DNA from 3 places in the Streptomyces sp. NPDC048349 genome. Region 3 is predicted to be linked to each of the others. Evidence: riboswitches for the same ligand, from Rfam matches in the RefSeq annotation. Region 3 holds a riboswitch; each other region holds the start of a gene.

Region 1 (9,333 bases), on a different contig from region 3:
GCACCTGCGAGGCCGGATAGCGCAGCAGCTGGGCGTCGTCGGTGAGGAAGACCAGGTCCTCCTCGCCCGTGCGCAGCTCGACCGCGCCCACGATCCGGTCGCCCTCCTTGAGGGTGATGACCTCCAGCTCGTCCTTGTTGGCCGGGTAGTCCGGCACGACGCGCTTGACCACGCCCTGTTCGGTGCCCAGGGCCAGTCCCTGCGAGGACTCGTCCAGCGAGGTCAGGCAGACCACCTTCTCGTCCGCCTCCAGTCCGGAGAGGAACTCGGAGACCGGGGCGCCGCCCGCCAGGTTCGGCGCGGCGTGCGTGTCCGGGAGCTGCGGCAGGTCGATCACCGACAGGCGCAGCAGGCGCCCGTACGAGGTGACCGCGCCGACGTCGGCGCGGGCGGTCGCCGCGACCTGCGAGACGATCAGGTCGTGCTTGGCCCGGGCGCCGCCCTCCTCCTGCGGCAGCGCGTCGCCGTTCGCGGTCCGCGCCAGCAGGCCGGTCGAGGACAGCAGTACGCGGCAGGGGTCGTCCGCGACCTCCAGCGGAACGGCCGACACCGCCGTGCCCGCCGACTCCAGCAGGACCGTGCGGCGCTCGGTGCCGAACTTCTTGGCCACCGCGGCCAGTTCCGAGGAGACCAGCTTGCGCAGCTCGGTGTCGGACTCCAGGATCCCGGTCAGCTCGTCGATCTCGCCCGTCAGCCGGTCGCGCTCGGACTCCAGCTCGATCCGGTCGAAACGGGTGAGCCGGCGCAGCGGCGTGTCCAGGATGTACTGGGTCTGGATCTCGCTCAGCGAGAAGTGCTCGATCAGGCGCTCCTTGGCCTGCGCCGAGTTGTCGCTGTCCCGGATGAGCCGGATGACCTCGTCGATGTCGAGCAGCGCCACCAGCAGGCCCTCGACGAGGTGCAGCCGGTCGCGGCGCTTGCCGCGGCGGAACTCGCTGCGCCGCCGGACGACCTCGAAGCGGTGGTCGAGGTAGACCTCCAGCAGCTCCTTGAGGCCCAGCGTCAGCGGCTGCCCGTCCACGAGCGCCACGTTGTTGATGCCGAAGGACTCCTCCATCGGCGTCAGCTTGTACAGCTGCTCCAGGACGGCCTCGGGGTGGAAGCCGTTCTTGATCTCGATGACCAGGCGCAGGCCGTGCGAGCGGTCGGTGAGGTCCTTGACGTCGGCGATGCCCTGGAGCTTCTTCGAGCCGACCAGGTCCTTGATCTTCGCGATGACCTTCTCGGGGCCGACCGTGAAGGGCAGTTCCGTGACGACCAGGCCCTTGCGGCGCGCCGTCACGTTCTCCACCGCCACCGTCGCGCGGATCTTGAAGGTGCCGCGGCCGTTCTCGTAGGCGTCCTTGATCCCCGAGAGCCCCACGATCCGGCCGCCCGTGGGCAGGTCCGGACCCGGGACGAAGCGCATCAGCGCCTCCAGGTCCGCGTGCGGGTAGCGGATCAGGTGGCGGGCGGCGGCGATGACCTCGCCGAGGTTGTGCGGGGGCATGTTGGTGGCCATGCCGACCGCGATCCCGGACGCGCCGTTGACCAGCAGGTTCGGGTAGGCGGCGGGCAGCGCGACCGGCTCCCGCTCCTGACCGTCGTAGTTGGCGGTGAAGTCGACGGTGTCCTCGTCGATCGACTCCGTCATCAGTGACGTGGCGTCGGCCATCTTGCACTCGGTGTAGCGCATCGCCGCCGGCGGGTCGTCGTTGCCGAGCGAACCGAAGTTGCCGTGGCCGTCGACCAGCGGCAGCCGCATCGAGAAGGGCTGGGCCATGCGCACGAGGGCGTCGTAGATCGACGCGTCTCCGTGCGGGTGGAGCTTGCCCATGACCTCGCCGACGACCCGGGCGCACTTCACGTAGCCGCGGTCGGGGCGCAGACCCATCTCGTTCATCTGGTACACGATGCGGCGGTGCACCGGCTTCATGCCGTCGCGGGCATCGGGCAGGGCACGGGAGTAGATCACCGAGTACGCGTACTCGAGGAAGGAGCCCTGCATTTCGTCGACGACGTCGATGTCGAGGATCTTCTCCTCGAAATCCTCCGGCGGCGGGGTCTTCGTGCTGCGGCGGGCCATCGCTGCGCGGCTCCTTAACCAAGAATGGGTGTGCTGGGGGTCTGCTGGGGGTCTGACGCGGACCATTGTGGCCCGAGGCACCGACAACCCTGACTCCGACCCCAGGGGGTGACCCGGGAACTTATCCGGTCGCCGACGCGCTTGCATACAGTGGCAGGTCTGACGGAAATCTCTGCATCGCGTATCGAAGGGACCACATGCCCATGGGTCACACGGCCACAGCCCAGGCCGGCTCCGGCGGCCTGACAGCGACCGAGCACCGGCTGGCCAACGGCCTGCGCGTGGTGCTGTCCGAGGACCACCTGACCCCGGTCGCCGCGGTCTGCCTCTGGTACGACGTCGGCTCGCGTCACGAAGTCAAGGGGCGTACCGGCCTGGCTCACCTCTTCGAGCACCTGATGTTCCAGGGCTCGGCGAACGTGCCGGGCAACGGGCACTTCGAGCTGGTCCAGGGAGCCGGCGGCTCCCTCAACGGCACCACCAGCTTCGAGCGCACCAACTACTTCGAGACGATGCCGACCCACCAGCTGGAGCTCGCGCTGTGGCTGGAGGCGGACCGGATGGGCTCGCTGCTGGCCGCCCTGGACGACGAGTCCATGGAGAACCAGCGCGACGTCGTCAAGAACGAGCGCCGCCAGCGGTACGACAACGTCCCGTACGGCACGGCCTTCGAGAAGCTGACGGCCCTGGCCTACCCCGAGGGCCACCCGTACCACCACACGCCGATCGGCTCCATGGCCGATCTGGACGCCGCGTCCCTGGAGGACGCGCGCACCTTCTTCCGTACGTACTACGCGCCCAACAACGCGGTGCTGTCGATCGTCGGCGACATCGACCCGCAGCGCACGCTCGCGTGGGTCGAGAAGTACTTCGGCAGCATCCCGGCGCACGACGGCAAGCAGCCGCCCCGGGACGGTTCGCTGCCCGACGTCATCGGCCGCGAGCTGCGCGAGGAGGTCGTCGAGGAGGTCCCGGCGCGTGCGCTGATGGCCGCCTACCGGCTCCCGCACGACGGCACCCGCGAGTGCGACGCCGCCGACGTGGCGCTGACCGTCCTGGGCGGCGGCGAGTCCTCGCGGCTCCACAACCGCCTGGTACGACGCGACCAGACGGCCGTCGCGGCCGGGTTCGGCATGCTGCGCCTGGCCGGGGCGCCCTCGCTGGGCTGGCTGGACGTCAAGACCTCCGGCGGGGTCGAGGTCCCCGACATCGAGGCGGCCGTGGACGAGGAGCTCGCGCGGTTCGCCGCCGAGGGCCCGACGGCCGAGGAGATGGAGCGCGCCCAGGCGCAGCTCGAGCGCGAGTGGCTGGACCGGCTGAGCACGGTGGCGGGCCGGGCCGACGAGCTGTGCCGGTTCGCGGTGCTCTTCGGCGACCCGCAGCTGGCCCTGACCGCGGTCCAGCGCGTCCTCGACGTGACCGCCGAGGAGGTCCAGGCCGTGGCCGCGGCCCGGCTGCGCCCGGACAACCGCGCGGTACTGGTCTACGAGCCGCTGGCCGGCTCCGACGACGAGTCCGACGAGTCCGACGAGTCCGACGAGAACGCTGTGAACGACGAGAACGAGGGGGCGGAGCAGTGAGCGACACCGCAGCCGTCACGATGACCTTCCACCCGCGCCCGCAGGCCGGGGAGCCGCAGCCGTGGGCCTTCCCGGCCCCCGACCGCTCGGTGCTGCCCAACGGCCTGACCCTGCTGCGCTGCCACCGCCCCGGCCAGCAGGTGATCGCGGTAGAGGTGAACCTCGCCGCCCCGCTGGACGCCGAGCCCGAGGGCCTGGACGGCGTGGCGACCATCATGGCCCGCGCCCTGTCCGAGGGCACCGACAAGCACTCCGCCGAGGAGTTCGCGGCCGAGCTGGAGCGCTGCGGCGCCACCCTCGACGCGCACGCCGACCACCCGGGCCTGCGCGTCTCCCTGGAGGTCCCGGCCTCCCGGCTGCCCAAGGCGCTCGGCCTGCTCGCCGAGGCGCTGCGCGCGCCGGCCTTCGCCGACGCGGAGGTCGACCGCCTGGTGCGCAACCGGCTCGACGAGATCCCGCACGAGCTGGCCAACCCGCAGCGCCGCGCCGCCAAGGAGCTCTCCAAGGAGCTCTTTCCCGCCGCCCTGCGCATGTCCCGCCCGCGCCAGGGCACCGAGGAGACGGTCGCCCGTATCGACTCCGCGGCCGTACGCGCCTTCTACGAGGCCCACGTGCGCCCCGCCACCGCCACCGCGGTGGTCGTCGGCGACCTGACGGGCATCGATCTGGACGCGGTCCTCGCCGACACCCTCGGCACGTGGACGGGCGACACCGCCGAGCCCCTCCCGGTTCCGCCGGTGACCGCCGACGACACCGGCCGCGTGGTCATCGTGGACCGGCCCGGCGCGGTCCAGACGCAGCTGCTGATCGGCCGGATCGGGCCGGACCGGCACGACCGGGTCTGGGCGGCCCAGGTGCTCGGCACGTACTGCCTGGGCGGCACCCTGACGTCCCGCCTGGACAAGGTGCTGCGCGAGGAGAAGGGGTACACCTACGGCGTGCGCGCCTTCGGCCAGGTGCTGCGCTCCACGGCCGACGGCAGGGGCGCCTCCATGCTCGCCATCAGCGGCTCGGTGGACACCCCCAACACCGCCCCGGCGCTCGAGGACCTCTGGAAGGTGCTGCGCACCCTCGCGGAGGGCGGTCTGACCGACGCCGAACGGGACGTGGCGGTCCAGAACTTGGTGGGCGTGGCCCCGCTCAAGTTCGAGACGGCGGCCTCGGTCGCGGGCACCCTGGCCGACCAGGTCGAGCAGGAGCTGCCGGACGACTACCAGGCGCAGTTGTACGCGCAGCTCGCCGAAACCGGGACCGTGGAGGCGACTTCGGCGGTCGTGAAGGCCTTCCCCGCGGACCGGCTGGTCACCGTGCTGGTGGGCGACGCGGCGCAGATCGAGGAACCGGTGCGGGCCTTGGGCATCGGCGACGTGAGCGTCGTCACCAACTGACCGCACTGCGGCCGCAACCGGCCGTGGCACGAGGGGCTCCGGCGGGCTTGTCCGCCGGGGCCCCTTTTTGTCCGTTTAGCGGAGAGGCTGCTTTTATGTGGTGTGGCGTACGCAACAAAAAGGCGTGTCTGTTTGGCGATTGACTGATGATCCGCCTAGCGTCACCCGTGCTGTCCGTCAGTTGTACCCGCCGCACCCGCGGCACCGGGCAGCGATCGCCGAGTCCCCGTCAGGCGCGAGCCTGGGGAGCCGGGGACCCACATCAGTCCCTGGGGTGAATCGGACCGCCTCGCAAGAGGAGGCCCGTAGGAGACCTTCCTGCTCCGAACCCGTCAGCTAACCCGGTAGGCGAGAGGGAAGGAAAGGATCAGCCCCTTCATGGCGTTTGGCAGTCGTGCCGCCGGTAAGCACCGTGGTTCCAGTCGTCTGAGCCGCAAGACCGCCGGTTACGCCGGCATAGCCGCCCTCGCCACCACTGGTGTCGTCGGCTCCCTCGCCGCCCCGGCCTTCGCCGCGGACAACGGCAACACCCAGTCCGCCTCGGACAACGCGCTCGGCGCGGTCGTCGTCGCCGAGGACCTCGCGGGTGACATCGAGGACCAGGCCGCGTCCCAGCAGCGTGCCGCCGAGCACGCCGCCGCCAAGGCGCAGGCCGAGGCCGACGCGAAGCAGCGGGCCGCCGAGGCCAAGCGCCTCGCCGAGGCCAAGGCGAAGGCCGAGCGCGAGGCCGCCGAGCGCGCCGCCCGCGAGGAGGAGCGCAAGCGCCTCAACACCTTCGTCTCGCCGCTCGACAGCTCGTACGTCAGCACGCAGTACAAGGCGGGCGGCGGCATGTGGTCCTCCGGCAGCCACACCGGCATCGACTTCCACGCCGCCTCCGGCACCTCCGTCCACGCGGTCGGCGTCGGCGTCGTGGTCGAGGCGGGCTGGGGCGGCGCCTACGGCAACAACGTCGTGATCAAGCACAACGACGGTACGTACACCCAGTACGGGCACATGTCCTCGCTGAGCGTCTCCGTCGGCCAGCAGGTCACCCCCGGGCAGCAGATCGGCCTGTCGGGCTCGACGGGCAACTCCAGCGGCCCGCACCTGCACTTCGAGGCCCGCACCGGTGCCGACTACGGCTCGGACATCGACCCGATCGCGTACCTGCGCTCGCACGGCGTCAGCCTCTGACCGCAGCCCACCGCTCCACCGAAGGCCCCGGCTCCCCGAGCCGGGGCCTTCGTGCCGCTGCGCCGGATACATGTTCGTCATTTCCGGCTGCTCTCGGAAATTATCGTGTGTTGCAATAGAGTCGCGGCACGCGCATGCACGTCATGGATATGCGCGTCCCGTTGGCGTGCAGTGGAAAATCGGAAATAGCGGAGGTCCGGTCTTGCGTATTCCCGCGCATGCGGTATGCACAGCGATCCGCGACGACATCGTCTCCGGGGTCTTCGAACCGGGCGGCAGGCTGACCGAGGAGGTGCTGGCCCGCCGGTACGGAGTCTCGCGGGTGCCGGTGCGCGAGGCGCTGCGGACCCTGGAGTCCGAGGGGTTCGTGACCACGCGGCGGCACGCGGGTGCCTGCGTCGCCGAGCCGACCGAGCAGGAGGCCGCCGACCTCCTCGAGCTGCGGATGCTGCTGGAGCCATTGGCCGCCGCGAGGGCGGCCCGGCGGCGCACCGAGGCCCACCTCAAGGTGCTGCGTGGGCTGGTCAGACTGGGCCAGGAGCGGGCCAGGCGGGGCCAGGCAGAGGATCTGCGCTCCCTGGGCGGCTGGTTCCACGAGACCCTGGCGCAGGCGTCCGGGAGTCCGGGCCTGATCGCGCTGCTCACGCAGATGCGGCACAAGCTGGCGTGGATGTACGTGGTGCAGGCGCCTTCCCGGCCGGTGGACTCCTGGGCCGAGCACGGGGCGATCGTGGACGCGGTGGCGCGGGGGGACGCGGAGCGGGCGCGGGCGCTGGCGGCCGTCCACGCCGAACGGGCGGCGGGCGCGCACCGGCCGCGGGTGCGGGCGGCGGCCGTGAGGACTTCGCAACCTGCCGTAAACATGTCGAGCGGCCGTCATTAACAGGCGCCGTATACAAAGGGGTATATCCGTGCACCGCTGCGTGCGCCGCTGCCGGAATTCCGGTGGCGCGAATTCGGTGCGCCGAATTCCTGCGGAGTGGAATTCCCCTGCGTACACGCGAAAGCCGCGGCTCCCGGATGGCGGGGGCCGCGGCTTTCGCGTGTGGACCGCGTGGACCGTGTGGGTCGCTGCGGCGGTGCGGTCGACGGCGGTGTCGAACCCGAAGGGTCAGACGGTCTCGGGGAGCTCCTCGAGACCCTCGGCGACCAGCTTCGCGAGGCGGTCCAGCGCCACCTCGGCGCCGTCGGCGTCGGACGCGAGGACGATCTCCTCGCCGCCCTGGGCGCCCAGGCCCAGAACCGCCAGCATGGAAGCGGCGTTGACGGGGTCGCCACCGGCCTTGGCGATGGTCACCGGGACGCCGGAAGCGGTCGTCGCACGGACGAAGATCGAGGCGGGACGAGCGTGCAGGCCCTCGGCCCAGCCGACGTTGACGCGGCGCTCTGCCATGGTGATGCCCTTCAGGTTCTTACGGTTGTCTAGACCAGTCTCTCACGACGTCCGGAATGCTCCGACCGACCTCCGGCCCGGATCTTCCGCCGTTCGACCTTCCCCAGCTTGCACCGTTTTGCCCCAGTGTGCCTGATGCGCCGCGCGCACGCTGCCAGGCGGTTTCCGGCCGTAAGGTAGGCCCATGACCACCGAGTCGGACCCCTCGTACCCGGCCCACTGGGAGGCGGACGTCGTCCTGCGCGACGGCGGCACCGCCCGGATCAGGCCCATCACGCCCACCGACGCGGGCCGGCTGGTCAGCTTCTACGAGCAGGTCTCCGACGAGTCGAAGTACTACCGCTTCTTCGCCCCGTACCCCCGGCTCTCCGACCGCGACGTGCACCGGTTCACGCACCACGACTACGTGGACCGCGTCGGCCTCGCGGCGACCATCGGCGGGGAGTTCATCGGAACCGTCCGCTACGACCGCATCGGCCCCGACGGCCGGCCCGCCTCGGCCCCCGCCGACGAGGCCGAGGTCGCCTTCCTGGTCCAGGACGCCCACCAGGGCCGCGGGGTGGCCTCCGCCCTCCTCGAACACATCGGCGCGGTGGCCCGGGAGCGGGGCATCCGCCGGTTCGCCGCCGAAGTGCTGCCCGCCAACACCAAAATGATCAAGGTGTTCACGGACGTCGGTTACCAGCAGAAGCGCAGCTTCGAGGACGGCTCCGTCCACCTCACCCTCGACCTCGAGCCCACCGCGGAGTCCCTCGCCGTGCAGCGCGCCCGCGAACAGCGCGCCGAGGCCCGCTCGGTCCAGCGGCTGCTCGCCCCCGGCTCGGTGGCGGTGATCGGAGTCAGCCGCTCCGGCGCGGGAGTCGGCGCCGCCTGCCTGCGCACGCTGCGCGACAGCGGCTTCCACGGCCACCTCTACGCCGTCAACGAGGCGGTCACGCGCGATCTGCTCGAGGGCGTACGGGCCTACCGCACCGTCGACGCGATCGGTGCTCCCGTCGACCTCGCGGTGATCGCCGTCCCGGCGGAACGGGTCCCCGAGGCCGTCGCCGCCTGCGGCGAACACGGCGTCCAGGGACTCGTCGTGCTCTCCGCCGGATACGGGGAGAGCGGCCCGGCCGGACTCGCCCGCCAGCGCGAACTCGTCCGGCAGGTGCGCTCGTACGGGATGCGCCTGATCGGGCCGAACGCCTTCGGGGTGATCAACACCGCGCCGGAGGTGGAACTCAACGCCTCGCTGACGCCCGCGCCGATGCCGATGCGGGGCCGCATCGGCCTGTTCACGCAGTCCGGGGCGATCGGCATCGCCCTGCTCTCCGCCCTGCTGCGCCGGGGTGAGGGGCTCTCCTCCTTCGTCTCCGCCGGCAACCGCGCCGACGTCTCCGGCAACGACATCCTCCAGTACTGGTACGACGACGAGGCGACCGACGTCGCCCTGCTCTACCTGGAAACCCTGGGCAACCCGCGCAAGTTCACCCGCCTCGCCCGCCGCACGGCAGCCGTCAAACCGGTGGTCGTCGCCAAGGGCGGCCGACACACCCCTGCCGGACACGTGGTCCCCGGCACCCGGCTGCCGGACGCCACCGTCTCCGCCCTGCTGCGGCAGGCGGGCGTGATCCGGGTCGACACGGTGACGGAGCTGGTGGACGTCGGGCTGCTGCTGGCCTCGCAGCCGCTGCCCGCCGGAGCGCGCATCGCGATCCTCGGGAACTCCGAATCCCTCGGGGTCCTCAC
Region 2 (9,333 bases), on a different contig from region 3:
GGCCCCCCGCCTCGCCGTCCGCCAGTTCCGGATGGGCCGCCGCCAGCCGCTTCGGGGCGGCCTGGAGCCAGGAGTCGATCAGGATCGAGCGCAGTTCCGCCTCGTCGTCCAGCGCCTCCAACCGGACGCGGAGCCAGGCGTAGTTGTCGTCGTGCCCCTCGCGTATGAAGAACTTCTCCGGCTCCGCCGCGATCAGCTCGGCCCGGTCCTCCTTGGGGCACTTGACCCCGATCGCCGCGTCGTCGTCGGCCAGCGCGGCGAAGATCTTTCCGCCCACCCGGAAGGTCGGCGTGCCCCAGGCCGGCTTCTCGCTGCTGTCCGGGAGCGACAGCGCGATCGCACGGACGTCCTGCGCGGTGGTAGCCATGCCACGACCGTAGACCCCGCCACTGACATCGGCCGCGCCGCCGAGCCGTGCACCGGCCCGGCCGGAGGGGCGGTGCGCAAGGCTCGGGCGCCGGGCCCGGGCCCCGGCCCCGGCCCCGCTACGCCGTCCGCCGCCGGTCCTCCCGGGCATGGAGCAACTCGACCAGCTCCGTCGCCAGCGACTTCACCGTGGCGAGGCCCTCCGTGCCCCACCGGCGCGGCACCACGTCCACCGCGCACACCGTGCCCAGCACGATCCCGCGCCGGTCCGTCAGCGGCGCGCCCACGTACGAGCGCACCCCGCTCTCGTCCACCACCGCGTTGCCCGCGAAGCGCGCGAAGTCCCGTACGTCTTCCAGCACCAGCGCCCGGCGCCGCACCACCACGTGCGGGCAGTAGCCGTGGTCGCGGGCCAGCACCCGCGCCGGGTACTCGCTCGCGGGCGCCTCGGCGGCGTGGTGCAGCCCGGCGAAGAACTGCCGTTCCTCGCCGATGAAGTTGACCCCCGCGTAGGGCGCGGCCAGCACGTCCGCGACCCGACGGGCGAAGGCGTCCAGTTCGGCGTCCACCCGTTCGCCCAGCCCCAGTTCGCGCAGCCGGACGACGCGCGCGGGCGCCTCCCGGTCCACGGGCGTGAGCAACAGGTGTCCGGTCGATTCGTAGTACGTCATGACGGTTCCCCCGACTCCGAGGACGAAGAGCTGATGGTGACCCCCGCGGCCGTGCACAGGAGGTGGCGGACGAGGGCGGCCAGCGTCCCCGTCCCGGAGCTGGTCAGGCGCGCGTCGCACCGTACGACGGGCACCTCGGGCCCCAGCCCCACCGCTTCGCGCACCTCGTCGGGCCCGTAGCGGTGGCCGCCGTCGAACTCGTTGACGGCGACGATGAAACCGATCCCGCGCCGCTCGAAGAAGTCCACGGCGGGGAAGCAGTCGGCGAGGCGACGGGTGTCGGCGAGCACCACCGCCCCGAGCGCGCCGGCGCACAACTCCTCCCACAGGAACCAGAACCGGTGCTGCCCGGGCGTCCCGAAGAGGTAGAGCACGTGCCCCTGGTCGAGCGTGATGCGGCCGAAGTCCAGCGCGACGGTCGTCGTGCTCTTGGCCTCGACCCCGTCCAGCGGATCGGCGCTCTCGCCGAGGTCGCTCAGCAGTTCCTCCGTGCTCAGCGGTTCGATCTCGCTCACCGCGCCCACGAAGGTGGTCTTGCCCGCCCCGAAACCGCCCGCGACCAGGATCTTCAGCGTCGCGGGAGCGGCCCCCGGGGCGGGTGCGTCACAAGCGTTTGTGGAGGCCATCGAGCACCGCCCGGAGCAGAGACTGGTCATCGGCGGCGAAGGATCCGCCGCCCGGGAACCGCGGGGCCTGCGCCATGACGGCCCCGTGTTCCATCAGATCGGACAGGAGCACCTTCACCACCACGGCGGGCAGCCGCAGTTGCCCGGCGACCTCGGCGACCGTGACCGCCGCGGCGCCCGCGCACAGCCGGAGGGCGAGCGTGTGCTCCGCCCCCAGCGGTACGCGCGGCCGCACCCCGGTCGCGGTCACCAGGGAGAGCAGGTCGAGCGCAATACCGGGCCGGGTCCGCCCGCCGCTGGCGGTGTACGGGCGCATCACCCGGCCCGCCGAGTCGTCGAGCCAGGGCGTGTCCCGCCCCTTCGCCGACGCACCGGCCGCGAACGCCCCCGTCGGACGGAGCCTCATCGCTCCGGGTCGGCGACCGGCCGCCTCGGCGGGGCCGCCAGGTACGGTCGTACGCTCTTGACCAGCATCGCCATCTCGTAGCCGAGCACTCCGGCATCGGCCTCGCGATCGGCGAGGACCGCCAGACAGGTACCGGAGCCGGCGGCCGACACGAAGACGAGCGCGGTGTCGAGTTCGACGACGACCTGGCGGACCTCCGCGCCGTCCCCGAAGCGGGCTCCGGCGCTGCGGCCCAGCGAGTACAGCCCGGACGCCAGCGCGGCCATGTGGTCCGCGCTGTCCGCGTCCAGGCCGTGCACGCAGGTCACCAGGCCGTCGGCGGTGAGCAGGACGGCGCTGCGCGTGTACGGCACGCGTTGCACCAGACCGCTGAGCAGCCAGTCGAGGTCCGAGAGCCGGTTGCCGGTCTTCGTCGCCACTTCGCCGCCCATGGGGGTGTGCTCCTTGCTGAGGTGAGGGGTCGGGGTCATACCTGGTTCTCCGACTGGGCGAGGCCGAAGCCCCGTTGGAAGGCGGCCATCAGGCCGGGGTCGTGTACGGGCTGCTCGGGATCCGGGGCCCGCCGGGGAGCGGGGGCCTCGCGCAGCTGGGGCGCGAGGTGCTGCTGCGCCCGCCGGCGCGGCAACGGCGGCCGCGCCTCCGCCGGGCCGGCCCCGGCCGGGTCCGCCCCTGCCGTCACGGGCGCGGGTGCGGCCCCGGCCCACACCTCGGGCAGGGCTTCGGCCCCGGCCGGGGTCGTCGGCTCAGGCCCGGGCCAGGGCTCCGGCTCGCTCAACGGCTCGGCCGGGGCCGGGGCCGGGGCCGAAGTCGTTCCCGCGTCCCCGGACCGCGGCGCGGGCACCTGCACGGCCGCACCCTCGAACCGCTGCCCGGCCCCTGCCACGGCTTCGGCCCAACGCCCGGACCGGGCCACGGCTTCGGAACCCGACCCGGACCCTGCCACGGCTTCGGGCCCCCGCCCGGGCCCAGCCACGGCTTCGGAACCCGACCCGGACCCGGCCACGGCTTCGGGAGCCGTCCCGTGACCGGGCTCCGCCGGGGCCGCCGGTCCGGCCCCCGGTCCGGCCGGGAGGGGACCCGGAGCGGTCCCCGAGGCAGCCGCCGGCCACGGCTCCGGTCGGGGCACGGGCGGTTGGGGACGCGGCGGGCCCACCCGGACGGGCTCCAGGGGCGGCATCGGAGCCGCCCGCCCGGTGCCCCAGGAGGTGGCGCGGGAGCCCCCCGCCGCGTCGGCCGCGCTCGGCGCCTCCGCGCCCAGCAGCTCCTGCGGCAGCACCAGGACGGCGAGCACCCCGCCGTAGATGTTGGACTTGAGCTCGACGGCGATCCCGTGCCGGCGGGCCAGCGCGGAGACGACGAACAGCCCGATCCGCCCGTCCGCGAGCAGGTTGCGCACGCTGATCTGGTCCGGGTCGCCGAGCAGGGCGTTCATCCGGTGCTGCTCCTCCGGCGGCATGCCCAGCCCGCGGTCCTCCACCTCGACCGCAATGCCGGCGGTGACCCGTTCGGCGCGCAGCACCACATCCGTGTCGGGGGCGGAGAACACCGTGGCGTTCTCGACGAGTTCGGCCAGCAGGTGCACCACGTCGGCGACGGCGTGGCCGCGCACGCTGCCGCCCGCCGGGGGCACGACCTTGACCCGGGTGTACTGCTCGACCTCCGCCACCGAGGAGCGGAGCACCTCGCTCAGGTCGATGGGCCGGGTCCACTGGCGCCGGCTGGCGGCGCCGCCGAGCACGGCGAGGTTCTCCGCGTGGCGGCGGATGCGGGTGGCGAGGTGGTCGACGTGGAAGAGCTCCTTGAGCAGGTCCGGGTCCTCGACCGTGTCCTCCAGTTCGTCCAGCAGCGAGATCTCGCGGTGGACGAGGGACTGCAGGCGGCGCGCGAGGTTGACGAAGACCTCGACCTTCCGCTCGCTGTCGGAGGGCGTGGCCGGTCCCGCCAGCCGTACGAGCGTCGCGTGGGCCTGTTCGCGGGCGCCGCGCAGCTCCTGCGACAGCAGCCAGAACTCGTCCACACCCGCCGGATCGGCGCCGGACGGCGGGCCGGTCGGGCCGCCCCGCACCGGGCGCGGCGGGGTCTCGCCGCGCTCCAGCCGGTCGGCGGCTGCGCGCAGCTCCTGGCGGCCGCGCACGCTGGAGCGGCGCAGCGCCTCGCACCGGTCCCGTACGGCCTTGGCCGCGCGCTGCGCGCCGAGCAGGGCCGCCGCGAGGGCGGCGACGAAGAGGAGGGCGCAGCCGGTGAGCACCGGCCAGAGCCGGGCGTCCCGGTCTCCGGCGCCCCCGCCGAGCTGGAGGGTGAAGATGACCGCGGCGGTGCCGCTGAGCCCGGCGGCGAGCGCGGGCAGGACGGCGGCGCGGACCAGCTGGGGGCGTATCTGCCGGCCCGGACCGGTGACGGCGTGTCTCGACGGGGCGTGGCGGGCGGCGCGGAGTCCGGACATCGGCGTCCTCGGTACGTGGGGCCCGGCCCCCAGCGGTCCCGGGGCCCGGTGTTGATCACCGGATACCCACGCTAGACCGCACCGTCCCGCCCCTGACGCCCAGTTGGGGAAGTTCACGGGGGTGCTTCCCGCTCCCGGTGGAGCGCTCGTACAGCCGCCCGAATCCCCCGGGTCACCCTTGCGGCGGGGAGCGCGGCCACCGAGCGCCCCCGAGGGCCGGGGCTCCGCCCCCGAGGTCCGGGGCTCCGGCCCCGGGACGCCGCCTCCGGAGTGCCGCCTCCGGAGTGCCGCCGCGGGGGCGCGGCCGTCCGTCAGGACCCCACGGCCTCCGGCTCCTCGCGGATCACGCCCGTCGCCCGCCCGGCGGTCACCGCGGCGACGGCGACTTCGGGTGCGGCGTGGCCGCCGGCCGTGAAGGGCCGCCACCACGGCTTCGCGGGAGCGTCCGCCGCCCCCGGCTCGAAGGGCTGGCCGGGGATCGGCAGGGCGATCGCGGCGCCGGCCCCCTGCGCCGCCGCTAGGGTCCCCTCACCCGGCTCGTCCCACGGGTGCGGGGCCAGGTTGAAGGTGCCCCAGTGGATCGGCAGCATCGTCCCGTGCGGGGCACCGCCCTGGAGGTCGAGGTGGGCGCGCATGCCCTCCTCGGGCGTCATGTGGATGTCGGGCCAGTACTCCGAGTACGCGCCGATCTGGATCATCGTGGCGTCGAAGGGCCCGTGTTCGGCACCGATCTCCTTGAAGCCGGGGAAGTAGCCGGTGTCCCCGCTGTGGTAGATCCGGTGCTCGTCCCCCGCGACCACCCAGGAGGCCCACAGGGTGTGCTGCTGGTTGCGCAGCCCGCGTCCGCAGAAGTGCCGGGCGGGCGTCGCGGTGAGCGAGAGCCCGGCGACCTCGGTGGTCTCGTTCCAGTCGAGCTCGCGCAGCCGGTCGGCCGGCACGCCCCAGCGCTCCAGGTGCGCCCCGACGCCCAGCGGGACGGCGAAGACCGTGTCCGTACCGGCGAGCTCCTTGATCGTCGGCAGGTCGAGGTGGTCGTAGTGGTCGTGCGAGATCACCACGACGTCGACCGGTCCCAGCGAGGCCAGCGGCACGGGTACCGGGTGCAGCCGCTTGGGCCCGGCGAAGGGGAAGGGCGAGCACCGCTCGCCCCACACCGGGTCGAACAGCACGCGTCGCCCGTCGATCTCGGCGAGCACGCTGGAGTGCCCCATCCAGGTGAGACGCAGTCCGCTCGCGGGCGGCTTCGCCAGCTCCGCGAGGGTGGTCGGATACACGGGGATCGGCGCGCCGGGGGTGCGCCGGACCCGCTGCTCCCGCTGGAAGTAGGTCTTGGCGAACTCCGCCATCGACCCCGACGGCCTGGTCCGGGCCCCGAGCGGGTTCTGGAAGACGCCGTCGGCGAAGTTCGGTGAGTTGTGGATCCGCTCCAGCCGGGCGCCGGCGGGGTCCGCGCCGAAGGCCTCGGGCCGCAGGGCACGCAGCCGCGGACGCAGGGGACGCGGGGGACGGGAGCCGGTCAAGGCGCCTCCTGGGGGAATGGGGTCGGGACGGTCGTCGGTCTACGACCTTCCCAACGCACACCTCCCCCGAAGGATTCCGCTTGCGGTCCCCGTCCCCGTCTGCGGCTCCCTACAGGGGCATCAGGTCGGGGCGCTTCGCCTCGACGTGGTCCCCGGAGGACTCCCCGCGCAGCCGGCGCCCGATCCAGGGCACCAGGTGCTCGCGCGCCCACTGGATGTTGTCCCGGGTCACGTCCACCGAGCCGCGCGGCCGCTGCGGCGGCCACGGCTGGTCGGGGTCGGCGGGCACGTCCAGCCCGAGCACCTGCGCGGCGCGCAGCGCCACGCGCGTGTGGCCCTCGGGCGAGAGGTGCAGCCGGTCGGTGTCCCAGGCGCGCCGGTCCTGTACGGACTTCAGCGACCACAGGTCGAGCACCGGGCAGTCGTAGCGGTCGGCGATGGCGCGCACGTGCGCGCTGTACGTCGCGACCTTGCCGCGGAGGTGCTTGAGGACCGGCACGCCCCGGGTGTCGAAGCCGGTGGTGATCATGACCAGGCCGACGGACCCGGTGAGGTCGGCGACGGCGGCCTCGAACCGCTCCGCCACGTCGTCGGGGTCGGTGCCGGGCCGGATGATGTCGTTGCCGCCCGCGCAGAAGGTCACGAGGTCCGGGGCGAGCTCCTTGGCCCGCGGGACCTGCTCGGCCACGATCTGGTCGAGGAGCCGGCCGCGCACGGCCAGGTTCGCGTACCGGAAGTCGTGTTCGTCACGCTGGTCGGCCAGGAGCACGGCGAGCCGGTCCGCCCAGCCGAGATAAGAATCCCCGGGTCCCGGGTCCCCCACGCCCTCGGTGAAGCTGTCCCCGATCGCCGCGTACGAGCCGATGGTCTTGAGTGTCGTCGTCGTCGCTGCCACGGAACGACATCCTTCACCCGCGCACACGACCTACGCCAACGTAAGCAGGGGTTGACGGACCGTGATCTATACCACGCGGGAGATAAGGAATAAGTACACGCCAGGCCGGGACCCCCCTCGGGCCCCGGCCTGGCGCGTGTCCGTGCTCCGGCGGCGGCTGCCGTCAGATGGTGACGCCCTTCGAGCGGAGGTAGTTCACCGGGCTGATGTCCGAGCCGTAGGACTGGGTCGTGCGGATCTCGAAGTGGAGGTGCGGGCCGGTCGAGTTGCCGGTCGAACCGGAGAGGCCGATGCGCTGGCCGGCGGTGACGCTCTGGCCCACCGAGACGGACAGCGAGGAGAGGTGGCCGTACTGGGAGTACTTGCCGTCCGCGTGCCGGATGATGACCTCGTTGCCGTACGCCCCGGCCCAGCCGGCGGAGACCACGGTGCCGGCGCCGACGGCCTTGACGGTGGTGCCGGAGCTGGCGATGAAGTCGACGCCCGTGTGGTAGCCCGAGGACCACATCGCGCCCGCGACCTTGTACTGGGTGGATATCCCGCCGCTCACCGGAGCCACGAAGCCGGCGCCGCTGGGCGCCTCGGCCTCGGTGGAGGAACCGCTGCTCTGCGGCTGGCGCTTCGGCTGCGGGGCGGGGGCGTCCTGCTCGGCGGAGGGGCCCTCGTCGGAGGATCCGGAACCGGTCCAGGACCGCTCGGCGGGAGCCGGAGCCGGAGCCGGCTCGGCGGGAGCGGGCTTGGCGGGAGCCGGCTTGGCGGGAGCGGGCTTGGCGGCGGACGGCTCGGCCGGAGCCGCGTCGGCCGGGGCCGGCCGGCCCTTGGCTCCGAGGGTCAGCTTCAGGCCCGGGTGGATCAGGGAGGGGTTGCTGCCGACGGCCTCGCGGTTGTCGGCGTACAGCTTGTGCCAGCCGCCCTCGAGGTGGCGCTCGGCAGCGATCTTGGAGAGGTAGTCGCCGGGGACGACCGTGTAGACGGTCGGGGCGGCCTCCACGGCGGCGGGCGCGGCCTGGAGCGCGAGGGGGAGCTGCGGGGCGACGGCGAGGGCGGGGGCCGTGGCGGGGGCGGCGGCCGGAGCGGTGGCCGCGTTGGCGCCGGCGGCACCCATCAGGGGCAGCGCGAGGGCCGCACCACCGGTGCCGGCGACGGCGAGACCGCGGGAAAGGGAACGGGACTTGGGACGGCGGTGCTTACCCTTTGCAGGCATGGCGAATTCCTCTCCGTCGCCTGCGAGGTGAGCTGTCGGGTTCGGACTGGAGATGTCCGGCCGTACATGAACGGAACATGGACGACTTCACCCCTAGCGGCTCCGGAGGGAAGATCCGGAACAGCGGCTTACCTGGTTCCCCCGCTCCTGCCGCGCGCGTGAATAGTCGGGTGCGGTTTCCGGGAGGCGGCAGGATTAGGCGGTCCACCCGGATCGATCGCGAAGGTAATCGAGTCCGGCCGCACGGAACAAGCCATGAATTTCCAAAAGGAATCACCGGCATGAGGGATCGACGGAATTCCGGTCACCCTGCGTCCATTCCACACCGTCAACAACCGCTCCGGCCGGGCCATTCGACTTTCGCGATCAGGCACTCACGGTCACCGTATGATCTGGCTCACGGGGCCGTGTCCGATCTCGCCGCCGGATATGGCAAGTTGGAGCCAACCGACTCAATTCGGACAGATGCCCCACCACGAACCGGAGGAGCTGCTTTGACCCAGCGGATACAGGAGCCGGAACTGTCCGGAGTGCGCAATTTCCGCGATGTGGGCGGATTGCCGACTTCCGACGGACGACAGGTCAGGACGGGACGACTGTTCCGAAGCGGACATCTCGCACATGCCACCGAAACCGATGCAGAGTTCCTCGCATCGCTCCGGCTCCACACCATCTTCGACTTCCGCAACGACGCCGACCACGCCCTGGAGGGTCCGGACGTCGAGCTGCCCGGCGTGCGGAACGTCAACATCCCGTTGTCGGACCCGGCCGACGGCAGGGAGTTCTGGAAGATGGTCCGCGACGGCGGCCTCGAGCAGCTCCGCTCCGTCCTGGGCGACGGCAAGGGCGCGGCCCGGATGTCGCAGTCGTACCGCACGATCATCCGGCACCGCACCGCCGAGCACAGCCGGGTGGTGCACGCCATCGCCGAGGACAGCGTCCCGGCCCTGCTGCACTGCGCCGCCGGGAAGGACCGGGCGGGCCTGTCGATCGCCGTCGTCCTGCTCGCGCTGGGCGTCGAGCGCGAGGCGATCGTGGCGGACTACCTGGAGTCGAACGCCCCGCACCGCCGCTACCGGGTGCGCCGCAGCAGCGGGGCGCAGGAGGCCCGCTCCGCCGAGGTGACGGAGCTCCTCGCGCCGCTCTTCGACGCCCGGGCCGAGTACCTGACCGCGGCCTTCGACACCATCGACGAGCAGTGG
Region 3 (9,333 bases):
ATCTGGCCGCAGTTCACGGCGACGGCGAGGTCGGCGATGGTGACGTCCTCGGTCTCGCCGGAGCGGTGCGACATCATGCACTTGAAGCCGTTGCGCTGGGCCATCTCGACGGCGTCGAGGGTCTCGGTCAGCGAACCGATCTGGTTCACCTTCACGAGCAGGGCGTTCGCGGAGCCCTCCTCGATACCGCGGGCCAGGCGCTCCGGGTTGGTGACGAAGAGGTCGTCGCCGACGATCTGGACCTTGGCGCCGAGGCGGTCGGTGATGGTCTTCCAGCCCGCCCAGTCGTCCTCGAACAGCGGGTCCTCGATGGAGACCAGCGGGTACGCCTCGACGAGCTCGGCGTAGTAGTCGGTCATCTCGGCGGCCGAGCGGGACTGGCCCTCGAACTCGTACTTGCCGTCCTTGTAGAACTCGGACGCGGCGACGTCGAGCGCGAGCGCGATGTCCTTGCCCGGGGTGTAGCCGGCCTGCTTGATGGCCTCGATGATGAGGTCGAGCGCGGCGCGGTTGGACTCCAGGTTCGGGGCGAAGCCGCCCTCGTCACCGAGACCGGTGGACAGGCCCTTGGTGTGCAGGACCTTCTTGAGGGTGTGGTAGACCTCGGCACCCCAGCGCAGCGCCTCGGAGAAGGACTCCGCGCCGATCGGCGCGATCATGAACTCCTGGATGTCCACGTTGGAGTCGGCGTGCGAGCCGCCGTTGAGGATGTTCATCATCGGAACGGGCAGCAGGTGCGCGTTCGGGCCGCCCAGGTAGCGGAAGAGCGGGAGGTCCGAGGCCTCGGACGCGGCGTGCGCGACGGCGAGGGAGACGCCGAGGATGGCGTTGGCGCCGAGCGAGCCCTTGTTGTCGGTGGCGTCCAGGTCGAACATGGCCTGGTCGATCAGGCGCTGCTCGGTGGCGTCGTAGCCGACGAGCTCCGGGCCGATCTGCTCGATGACGGCGAGGACGGCCTTCTCGACACCCTTGCCCATGTAACGGTTGGGGTCACCGTCACGGAGCTCGATGGCCTCGAAGGCACCGGTGGAGGCGCCGGACGGAACTGCAGCACGGCCGGTGCTGCCATCGTCGAGGCCCACCTCGACCTCGACCGTGGGGTTGCCTCGGGAGTCCAGGATTTCCCGGGCTACGACGACGTCGATGGACGGCACGAGCATCTCCTTCTGGGATGTGACGCTGGGTGTGCGGCGGCATCAGGCCGTGGGATGGCCTTGCCGCCTAGAGCCTAACCGGCTCCGGGCACTCGGCCCGCCGACCGCCCGGGTCCTGGGACGAAAAAGGGTCCGAATACCCCTCTTCCGGGACATAGGGCTCTTGATCCTCGTGGTTCCGGCCGTCCACGCACCACCGCCCGGCGCGTGGGGGAGACGCGCCGGGCGGGGTGTGATGGTGCGTGATGACGCCTGTTGCCCAGGGACTGCGCGGCCGGGGCCGCGGTGTTCAGCTGAGCTTCAGCTTCTGACCCGGGAAGATCAGATCGGCGTCCGAGACGATGTCCTTGTTCAGCTCGAAGAGCTTCTCCCAGCCGCCCTGCACGCCGTTGGCCTCGGCGATGGTGCCCAGGGTGTCGCCGGACTTGACCTCGTACGAGCCGTTGCCGGTCTTCGGGGCCGGGGCCTCGGAGCGCTCGGAGCGGGTGGTCGGGGCCTCGGAGCGCTTCGTCTCCTTCTTCGGCTCGGCCTTCTTGGGCTGGGTCTGCTTGGGCTGGGTCTTCTTCTCCTGCTTGGGGGCGGCCTCGGTCGAGCCGCCGCCGGTGTAGGAGGAGTTCGACAGGCCCACGCCGCAGGACGGCCAGGCGCCCTTGCCCTGGCCCTTGAGGACCTTCTCGGCGATGGCTATCTGCTGGGCCTTGGAGGCCTGGTTGGCCTGCGGGGCGTACGACTTGCCGCCGTACGCGGCCCACGTCGAGGACGAGAACTGCAGGCCGCCGTAGTAGCCGTTGCCCGTGTTGATGGACCAGTTGCCACCGGACTCGCACTGCGCGACCTTGTCCCATTCGGACGCGGTGGCGGCGCCGGCGGTGCCGGCGGCCATCAGGGGGGCGGCGACGGCCACACCGGCGACACCGGCGAGCGTGACGATGCGGACGGCCTTGGAACCGCGGCGGTGCTTGCCCTTGCCGGAAAGCAGCATGGAGATTCTCCTCACCGACGCCTACGAGGTGAGCTGTCGGGTTCGGGCGAGTGAGTTGCCCGGCCGTGCGACCTAGCGCACGTCTTGACCCCTAGCCGGTGGCGTGACCGTCTCTCAACGGCCGCTCCCGGCGCCTACCTTGGTTCCCCCGCTCCTGCCTTCGGCGCGTGACGCGACGACTGTTCCCCCCGTCCGCCGGCAGGATTCGGCGATGCGGTCGAAGGAGCTCGCGGTGGCGAGCGATTCAGAAGGTAAACAGGTCCCTCCCCGATGTTCAACGAGCCCCATCGGGGAGAAACGGCCCCTACTTGCGCTCCTCGTACGGGCGTTTGCGCAGGTGAGGGCGGGGTTTGCAGAAGCCCCCCGAGGGGACACGCCAGTTGACCGGAAGAGACACATGTCTCACTTACAGAAAACGGACAATCAACTCTTTACGGCTGCCCGAAGTGCCCTTATTCGGCGGTTAGATCCAGGTTCTGGCCGGGCTTGATCAGATCGGCGTCCTCGCCGATGACCTGCTCATTGGCCTTGTAGAGCGCGTTCCAGCCGCCCTCGAGTCCCTTGGCGTCCGCGATCGCGGCCAGGCTGTCGCCCGACTGGACGGTGTAGGTGGGCTCCGACGGGGTGTCAGAGGCGGCCGGCAGCTCGACGGCCGGCGCACCTCGGTGCTTGCCGCTTCCCTCGGCAGCCGGGGCGGCCGGTGCGGTGGGGTCGGCCGAGGCGTCCGGGGCGCCCGGAGTCGCCGGTGCGGTCGGTGCCGTGGGGTCGGCCGGGCTCACGGGGGCCCCGGGGGTCACCGGCGGCAGGCCCGGGGTGACCGGCGGGGTGACCGGCGGCTCGGTGGTGCTGCCGCCCGGGTCCACGGGGGTGGGGGGCACGGTCGGATCCGTCGGGGCCGGCGCCGTGGTGGGGGCGTCCGGCGAGGGCATGACGGGCAGTCCGAGGGAGGGCGCGAGCGGGCCGTCGGGGAGCGCGAAGGACGGGCTGCCCGAGGGGCTCGGCGCCGGCTGCGTCGGAGCGCCGAAGTCCGTGGAGGGCTTGCCGCGCCCGGTGGTGGGCACGGTGTCGTCCGGACGGGAGGGCGCGGTCACGGTGCCGGAACCGCCGGGCAGGCCGGGGTCGACCTCCGCCGCGGCGCCCTGGCCGTCCAGTCCGGCCGAAGCCGCGCACAGCGGCCAGGCCTGCGGGCCCTGCGAGGCCAGCACCCGCTCGGCCACGGCGATCTGCTGGGAACGGCTCGCCAGGTCGGCCCGCTCGGCGAAGTCGAGTCCACCCGCGTTCGCCCACTGCTCCTGGGTGAACTGCAGGCCGCCGTACTGACCGCTGCCGAAGTTGGCGCTCCAGGCGCCACCGCTCTCGCATTCGGCGACCTTGTCCCACGTGGACGTGTCGGCCGCGCCGGCGCTGGTGGCGGCGAGCAGCGGCAGAGCCAGAGCGGAGCCGGTGACTCCGGCGGTGACGACTATCGCGGGCACCTGACGGGGGCGTCTGTGGCGGCCGTTCCCGGAACGCATGAGGCTGCACCTTTCGCATAACGGCTGGGTAACGGCAGAACCTAGCGGCCTTCGAACGGTTGTCACAACTCCGGCCGGGAACTGACTTCCGGTCAGTCGCGCTTCAGATGTTTCGGGGTGTGAAGCGCACGGGAAGGGTGCGCAGGCCACGCATGATCAGTCCGCCGCGCCAGCGCAGCTCCTCGGGCGGAACAGCCAGTTCCAGATCTGGCAGACGCGTGAGCAAAGTCGCAAGCGCGGTCTGTCCCTCAAGTCGCGCGAGCGGAGCGCCCAGGCAGTAGTGGATGCCGTGGCCGTAGCCGAGGTGCTGGTTGTCCGTCCGGGAGAGGTCGAGGGTGTCCGGCTCGGCGAACCGCTCGGGGTCGCGGTCGGCGGCGGCGAGGACGACCAGGACCGGGTCCCCGGTCGCGACCGACTGCCCGCCGAGGGTCAGCGGTTCGGTCGCGAACCGCCAGGTGGCCAGCTCCACGGGGCCGTCATAGCGCAGCAGTTCCTCGACGCCGGTCTCCAGCAGGCCGCTCTCGCCGGCCGCGAGGGAGGCCTGGAGCCGCTCGCGTTCGCCGGGGTTCATGAAGAGGGAATGGACGCCGTTGCCGATGAGGTTGACAGTGGTTTCGAAACCGGCGAAAAGCAGGATGAAAGCCATGGCCGTGGCCTCGGCCTCCGTCAGATGGTCGCCGTGGTCGCTCGCGCGGATCAGATCGGAAATGAGGTCATTGCCCAGATCGTCCCGCTTGCGGTGGATGAGCTCGCCGAGGTAGGTCCGCATCTGCTTCACGGAACGGGCGACTCCGCCGCGCGGGCCGCCGCGGTGGCGGATCATCATCCCGGCCCAGTCGCGGAAGTCGTCCTGGTCCTCGCGCGGTACGCCGAGCATCTCGCAGATGGCATAGATGGGGAGCGGGAAGGCGAACTCGTGGATCAGGTCCGCCTCCCCCTTCTCCGCGAACCCGTCGATGAGGTGGTCGGTCAGCTCCTGCACCCGCGGGGTGAACTCGGCGACCCTGCGCGGCGTGAACGCCTTCGACACCAGCCGCCGCAGCCGGGTGTGGTCCGGCGGGTCGATGTTGAGCAGGTGCGTCATCAGTTCCGCCTTGCGCTCCCCCGGGATCCCGGTCTTGCCCTTGGCGTGCGCGGGCTCGGCGTGGTGCGCCGGATTCTTGCTGAGCCGCTGGTCGGCGAGGGCCTGGCGGGCGTCGGCGTACCGGGTGACCAGCCAGGCCTCGACCCCGCTGGGGAGCTTGGTGCGGTGCACCGGGGAGTGCTCGCGCAGCCAGGCGTAGGCCGGATAGGGGTCGGTCGCGAACTCCCAGTCGAACAGGGTCGGGCCCTGGGAGGAAGGGGAGGCCGGGGGCGTGTCTGCGGGGGCCGCGGGGATCTGCTCGTGCACCGGATGACCGTATCCCGGCCTCCGGCCCCCGGCCCCCGTCCCGGGACGGGCTACGCGCCGACGCCCTCGGCGGCCCGGATCGCGTCCCGGTAGACGCGGGCCGCCGCGCGCAGCGCGGTCTCGGGGTCGATCCCCGCCGCCTCGGCGCGCGCCGCCAGTTCCAGCAGCTCGTACCCGATGCCCTCGCCGCGGGGCAGCTCCACCGCAAGCCCTCCCGTACGGACCCGCCCGGCGAGCTTGGCCGCGAGCGCGAGCCCCGGCTGGCCCACCGGAATCCCGTCCGTCACGGACTCCCTGCGCTTCTCGACCGCCTTGGTGCGCTGCCAGTGCGCGCTGACGTCCTCCGGGGTCTCGGCCTTCTCGTCGCCGAAGACGTGCGGGTGCCGGTGGATCAATTTCTCCACCAGGGCGCCGGCCACGTCGTCGATGGAGAACGCCTCGTCCGGATCGTCGTGGTCCTGCGCGATCCGGGCGTGGAACACCACCTGGAGCAGGACGTCCCCGAGTTCCTCGCGCAGCTCCTCCCGGTCCCCGTCCTCGATGGCCTCGACCAGTTCGTACGCCTCCTCGATCGCGTACTTGGCCAGGCCCCGGTGGGTCTGCCGGGAGGTCCACGGGCATTCGCGCCGGACCCGGTCCATCACCTGGACCAGGTCGAGCAGCCGGGCGCCCGGCAGGTCGTACGAGCCCGGCAGCAGTTCCAGATCGGGCATGGCGACCCGGCCCGAACCCGCGAGCCTGGCCAGCCCGTCGGTGAGCCGCTGGTCGCCCTCGCCGCTCAGCAGCACCACGACCGTGGCACCCCCGGCGCAGGCCTCGACCAGCGCCTGCGCCTGCGGAGCCTCGTGGACGACCTCGACGCCCGCCTCCCGCAGGTAGGGGAGCTGCGGGTGGCCGGGGTCGGCGCACAGCACCCGGTCCGCGGCGTGCAGGGTCTGCCACGCGGGCCAGGACAGCACGCCGGGGGCGACCCGGTGGCTGGTGGTCAGCAGGACGATGCGGCCGGTGGGCTCGGCCGCGGCGAAATCGGAGGGGTCGTGGTCGGTCACCCTCCGAACCTACCTCCGCGGGCGGGCGTCAGGCTCCGGCGGGTGCCTGCTCGGGCCGGGTCCGCTGGGTGATCCAGGCGGTCTCCCCGGCGCCGAGCTTGATCTGCTGGACGTCGAAGGAGCCGTAGCGCGGGTTGACCTGGATGTGCAGCGCCTTGGCGGCGGTGCGGGCGGGCTCCTCCAGCTTCCCGTTGCCGTACTTGGCGGTCAGCTTCGTCAGCAGGACCCGGTCCCGCAGGAAGCGGTCGACCTGGCCGGGGGCCATGGCGCCCTTCTGCAGCAGCAGCGCCTCGAACTGCTCGGCCCCCTTGTTCTCCTCGACGTACGCCTTGCGCTCGTCCTCGATCTCCTTGGCGGAGACGGTGACCCCGGCGGTCTTGGCCATCTTGTCGATGATGCGGCTCTGGAGCATCGAGTCGAGCTTCTGGCGCTCCAGGTTGGGGGTGCTCGCGATGAGCTCGGCGGCGGCCTGACCGGTGCGGTTCTGGGCGGCGCGCACCTCGTTGACCTGGGCCTGGAGGGCGGACGTGGTGATCCGTTCACCGCCGATGACGGCCGCGGTCCCGGGGCGCGCCTGCCCCGAGCAGGCGGACAGCAGGGGGGCCGCCAGCAGCAGGGCGGTGGAGACGGAGAGCGCAGTGCGACGGTGCAAAGGAGCCTCCAGGGCCGGGAGATTGTGCGTCGGTGCACAAGGGCCGTGCGGTGATCGATGGTATGCAGTCAGGGTGATCCGAGCCACTGGTTCGACCAACGATTCCCGGGGTGTTGGGGTACGCGTTCACCCGGTGGCCATCCCGCCGCCCCCCGGTGGTGCCAAGGTCGGCGCACCATGTCGACACCGCACCGCTCGCCGAGCCGATCGCCGCACCGCTCACCGAGCCGATCGCCGAGCCGATCGCCGCGCCGGTCGAGCCTGGCCGGTTCCGCGCTCGCCGCCCTGCTCACGGTGGTGGCCCTCGCAGCCGGGGACGCCGTCGCCCGCGTCTTCCCGTACGGCCCGCGCCACCGCAGCATCAACGACCTCGGCAACCAGTTCGTCCCCTTCCACGCGCACCTGTGGGACCTCCTGCACGGCCGCGCCGAGGGCGGGCTGCTCTTCAACTGGCAGTCCGGCTACGGCACCGGTTTCCTGCCGGACCTGGGCACGTATCTGGCCAGCCCGTTCGCGCTGCTGGTCGGGCTGTTCCCGCGCGCGGAGATCGACCTCGCGGTGTACGTGGTCACGGTGCTCAAGACCGCGGCCGCGGCGGCCGCCATGGCCTGGCTGCTGCGCACGCAGCGCCGGGGGGCCTGGTGGGCGGCGGGGCTGCTGGGTGCCTCGTACGCGCTGTGCGGCTGGTCGGTGATCGAGGCCTCCTACAACCCGATGTGGCTCGACGGCCTGATCGCCTTCCCCCTGCTGTGCCTGACCGGCGAGTGGGCGCTGCGCGGGCGGCGGCCCGCGGCCGCCGCGCTGGTCGTGGCCCTGTGGTGGACGGCGAACTTCTACACCGCCTACATGGCGACCCTCGGCGCGGCGCTCGTCCTGCTGGTCCGGGTGGCGCTGACCCGCGACGGCCTGCGGCCCCGGCTGGGCGTGATCGGCCGGGCGGCCGGGACGACCGTGCTGGGGATCGCGCTCGCGGCGCCGGTCCTGGCTCCCCTCTTCCTCAGCTCCCGGCAGGCCCACCCGGGCTGGGTCAAGGAGTTCCGGCCGGTGTCCTGGGCGGACCTCTTCGCCCGGCTGCTCCCGGCGACGTACTCCTTCTCCTCCCCCGCCGTCTTCGTGGGCACCGGGACGCTGCTGCTGGTGGCCGCGCTGCCCTTCCACCGGGCGGTGGCGGTGCGCACCCGGCTGGCGTGGTCCGGGCTGACGGCGGCCGTGGCGCTCTCCCTCCAGTGGGCCCCGGCGCACCTGGTCTGGCACCTGTTCGCAACCCCGAACGGAAGCCCGTACCGGCAGACCTTCGTGCTGGCCGGGATCGCCGTGATCGCCGCCTGGGCGGGGCTGTCGGCGGGGCTCCCGGGGCGGCGGGCGCTGGCGGCGGGGGCGGGGCTGCTGGCGGCCGCGGCCCTGTGGGCGAGCGGCAGCACACTGGCGACGACCTGGGGGTACGTGCTCTTCTGCGGCGGGCTGGCACTGGCGGCCGGAGCCTGGTGGGCGATGCGCCACCGCCGCCTGGCGCTGCCTGCGGCCGCGCTGCTGGCGGCCGTGCTGGTCGGGCAGGGGGCCGCCACGGCCGCGTACGGCCACAAGGGCAAGCTGGGCGGACTCGACGACTACCCGTCCTGGGGGCGTGCGCACACCGCACGCGCCGAGGCCCTGGCGGGCGCCCGGGGCTGGCCGGCGTACCGCACCGACCCGAGCCGGCCAGCCCTGACGGGCAACGACCCGATGCTGCTGGGCGGAGAGGGCGGCGCGTACTACAGCAGCCACACCCCGGCCGTCTTCACCCACACGATGGCGGCCCTCGGGGCCGGCTGGACCTCGCGCGGACGCAACGTCCAGAGCCTCGACAGCCCGGTGACGGACGCGGTCTTCGCGGTCGGCGCACGCCTCCAGCCGGACGGCAGCGTGCGCCGCGCCGAGGTCCCGCCGCTGGTGACGACCCGCCCGCCGGGCCCGCCCGTCGCCTACGGCGACTCGCCCTTCGCCAACCAGGAGCTGCTGCTGGGCGCGCGGGTGTACGAGGACCCGCTCGGGCCCGGGGTCTGCCGGGCGGGCACGGAGGCCTACCTGTGGGCGCCGGAGTACAACGCGAAGGCCCGCCTCGCGGACGGCCCGGCCTTCCGGCTGAACGGCAACGCCCCGCGCAACCGGGCGGCGGTCCAGCCGATGGGCGTCTCCCGGGGCGCGTCCTCGGCGCTGGTCTTCGACCAGCCCGCGCCCGCCCGGTGGACGCTGTCCTGCCTGGACCGCGGTCTGCTGGACACGGCGGTGGCCCGGCTGCGCGCCACGGCCGCCACCTCGGTCACGGTCGGCCCCTCGCAGGTCCGCGCGGTGCTCCCGCCGGGCACCACCGGCACGGCGGTCCTCTCGGTCCCCGCGATCGCGGGCTGGACCTGCAACGACCACCCGGCCGCCGCCCACCTGGGCCTGGTGGCGATCCCCCTGGACGGCCACACCTCCACGGTGACCTGCACCTTCCGCCCGCCGGGGCTGTTGCCGGGCCTGACGGTGGCGGGGGTGGCCCTGGTGGTGCTGCTCACCTTCCTCGCGGCAACCCACCCGGCGCTTTGCCGCGAATCCCCCGGGGCTAATCCT

Evidence for each region. Region 3 has a riboswitch for cyclic di-AMP ahead of AB0D44_RS13435 (transglycosylase family protein). Riboswitches for the same ligand answer to the same signal wherever they lie in the genome.
Region 1: linked by a shared signal. The riboswitch ahead of AB0D44_RS05935 (M23 family metallopeptidase) and the one ahead of AB0D44_RS13435 (transglycosylase family protein) in region 3 are both predicted to bind cyclic di-AMP.
Region 2: linked by a shared signal. The riboswitch ahead of AB0D44_RS21575 (LysM peptidoglycan-binding domain-containing M23 family metallopeptidase) and the one ahead of AB0D44_RS13435 (transglycosylase family protein) in region 3 are both predicted to bind cyclic di-AMP.

What each region holds. Positions count from the first base shown of each region.
Region 1 is NZ_JBEZLA010000006.1:82,479-91,811, reverse strand. Features, by position in the region: gene AB0D44_RS05950 (DNA topoisomerase IV subunit A) at 1-2,065, opposite strand, end outside; gene AB0D44_RS05945 (pitrilysin family protein) at 2,269-3,645, shown strand; gene AB0D44_RS05940 (pitrilysin family protein) at 3,666-5,033, shown strand; cyclic di-AMP (ydaO/yuaA leader) riboswitch at 5,240-5,399, shown strand; gene AB0D44_RS05935 (M23 family metallopeptidase) at 5,412-6,209, shown strand; gene AB0D44_RS05930 (GntR family transcriptional regulator) at 6,412-7,092, shown strand; gene AB0D44_RS05925 (HPr family phosphocarrier protein) at 7,321-7,602, opposite strand; gene AB0D44_RS05920 (GNAT family N-acetyltransferase) at 7,787-9,333, shown strand, end outside.
Region 2 is NZ_JBEZLA010000039.1:25,601-34,933, forward strand. Features, by position in the region: gene AB0D44_RS21535 (MmcQ/YjbR family DNA-binding protein) at 1-367, opposite strand, end outside; gene AB0D44_RS21540 (GAF domain-containing protein) at 486-1,037, opposite strand; gene AB0D44_RS21545 (ATP/GTP-binding protein) at 1,034-1,663, opposite strand; gene AB0D44_RS21550 (DUF742 domain-containing protein) at 1,641-2,069, opposite strand; gene AB0D44_RS21555 (roadblock/LC7 domain-containing protein) at 2,066-2,500, opposite strand; gene AB0D44_RS21560 (ATP-binding protein) at 2,536-4,512, opposite strand; gene AB0D44_RS21565 (MBL fold metallo-hydrolase) at 4,824-6,032, opposite strand; gene AB0D44_RS21570 (SGNH/GDSL hydrolase family protein) at 6,142-6,927, opposite strand; gene AB0D44_RS21575 (LysM peptidoglycan-binding domain-containing M23 family metallopeptidase) at 7,091-8,131, opposite strand; cyclic di-AMP (ydaO/yuaA leader) riboswitch at 8,136-8,333, opposite strand; partial or broken gene AB0D44_RS21580 (tyrosine-protein phosphatase) at 8,626-9,333, shown strand, end outside.
Region 3 is NZ_JBEZLA010000019.1:73,072-82,404, forward strand. Features, by position in the region: gene eno (phosphopyruvate hydratase) at 1-1,160, opposite strand, end outside; gene AB0D44_RS13435 (transglycosylase family protein) at 1,444-2,136, opposite strand; cyclic di-AMP (ydaO/yuaA leader) riboswitch at 2,140-2,312, opposite strand; gene AB0D44_RS13440 (transglycosylase family protein) at 2,589-3,650, opposite strand; gene AB0D44_RS13445 (cytochrome P450) at 3,754-5,028, opposite strand; gene AB0D44_RS13450 (nucleoside triphosphate pyrophosphohydrolase) at 5,091-6,089, opposite strand; gene AB0D44_RS13455 (SurA N-terminal domain-containing protein) at 6,118-6,741, opposite strand; gene AB0D44_RS13460 (YfhO family protein) at 6,919-9,333, shown strand, end outside.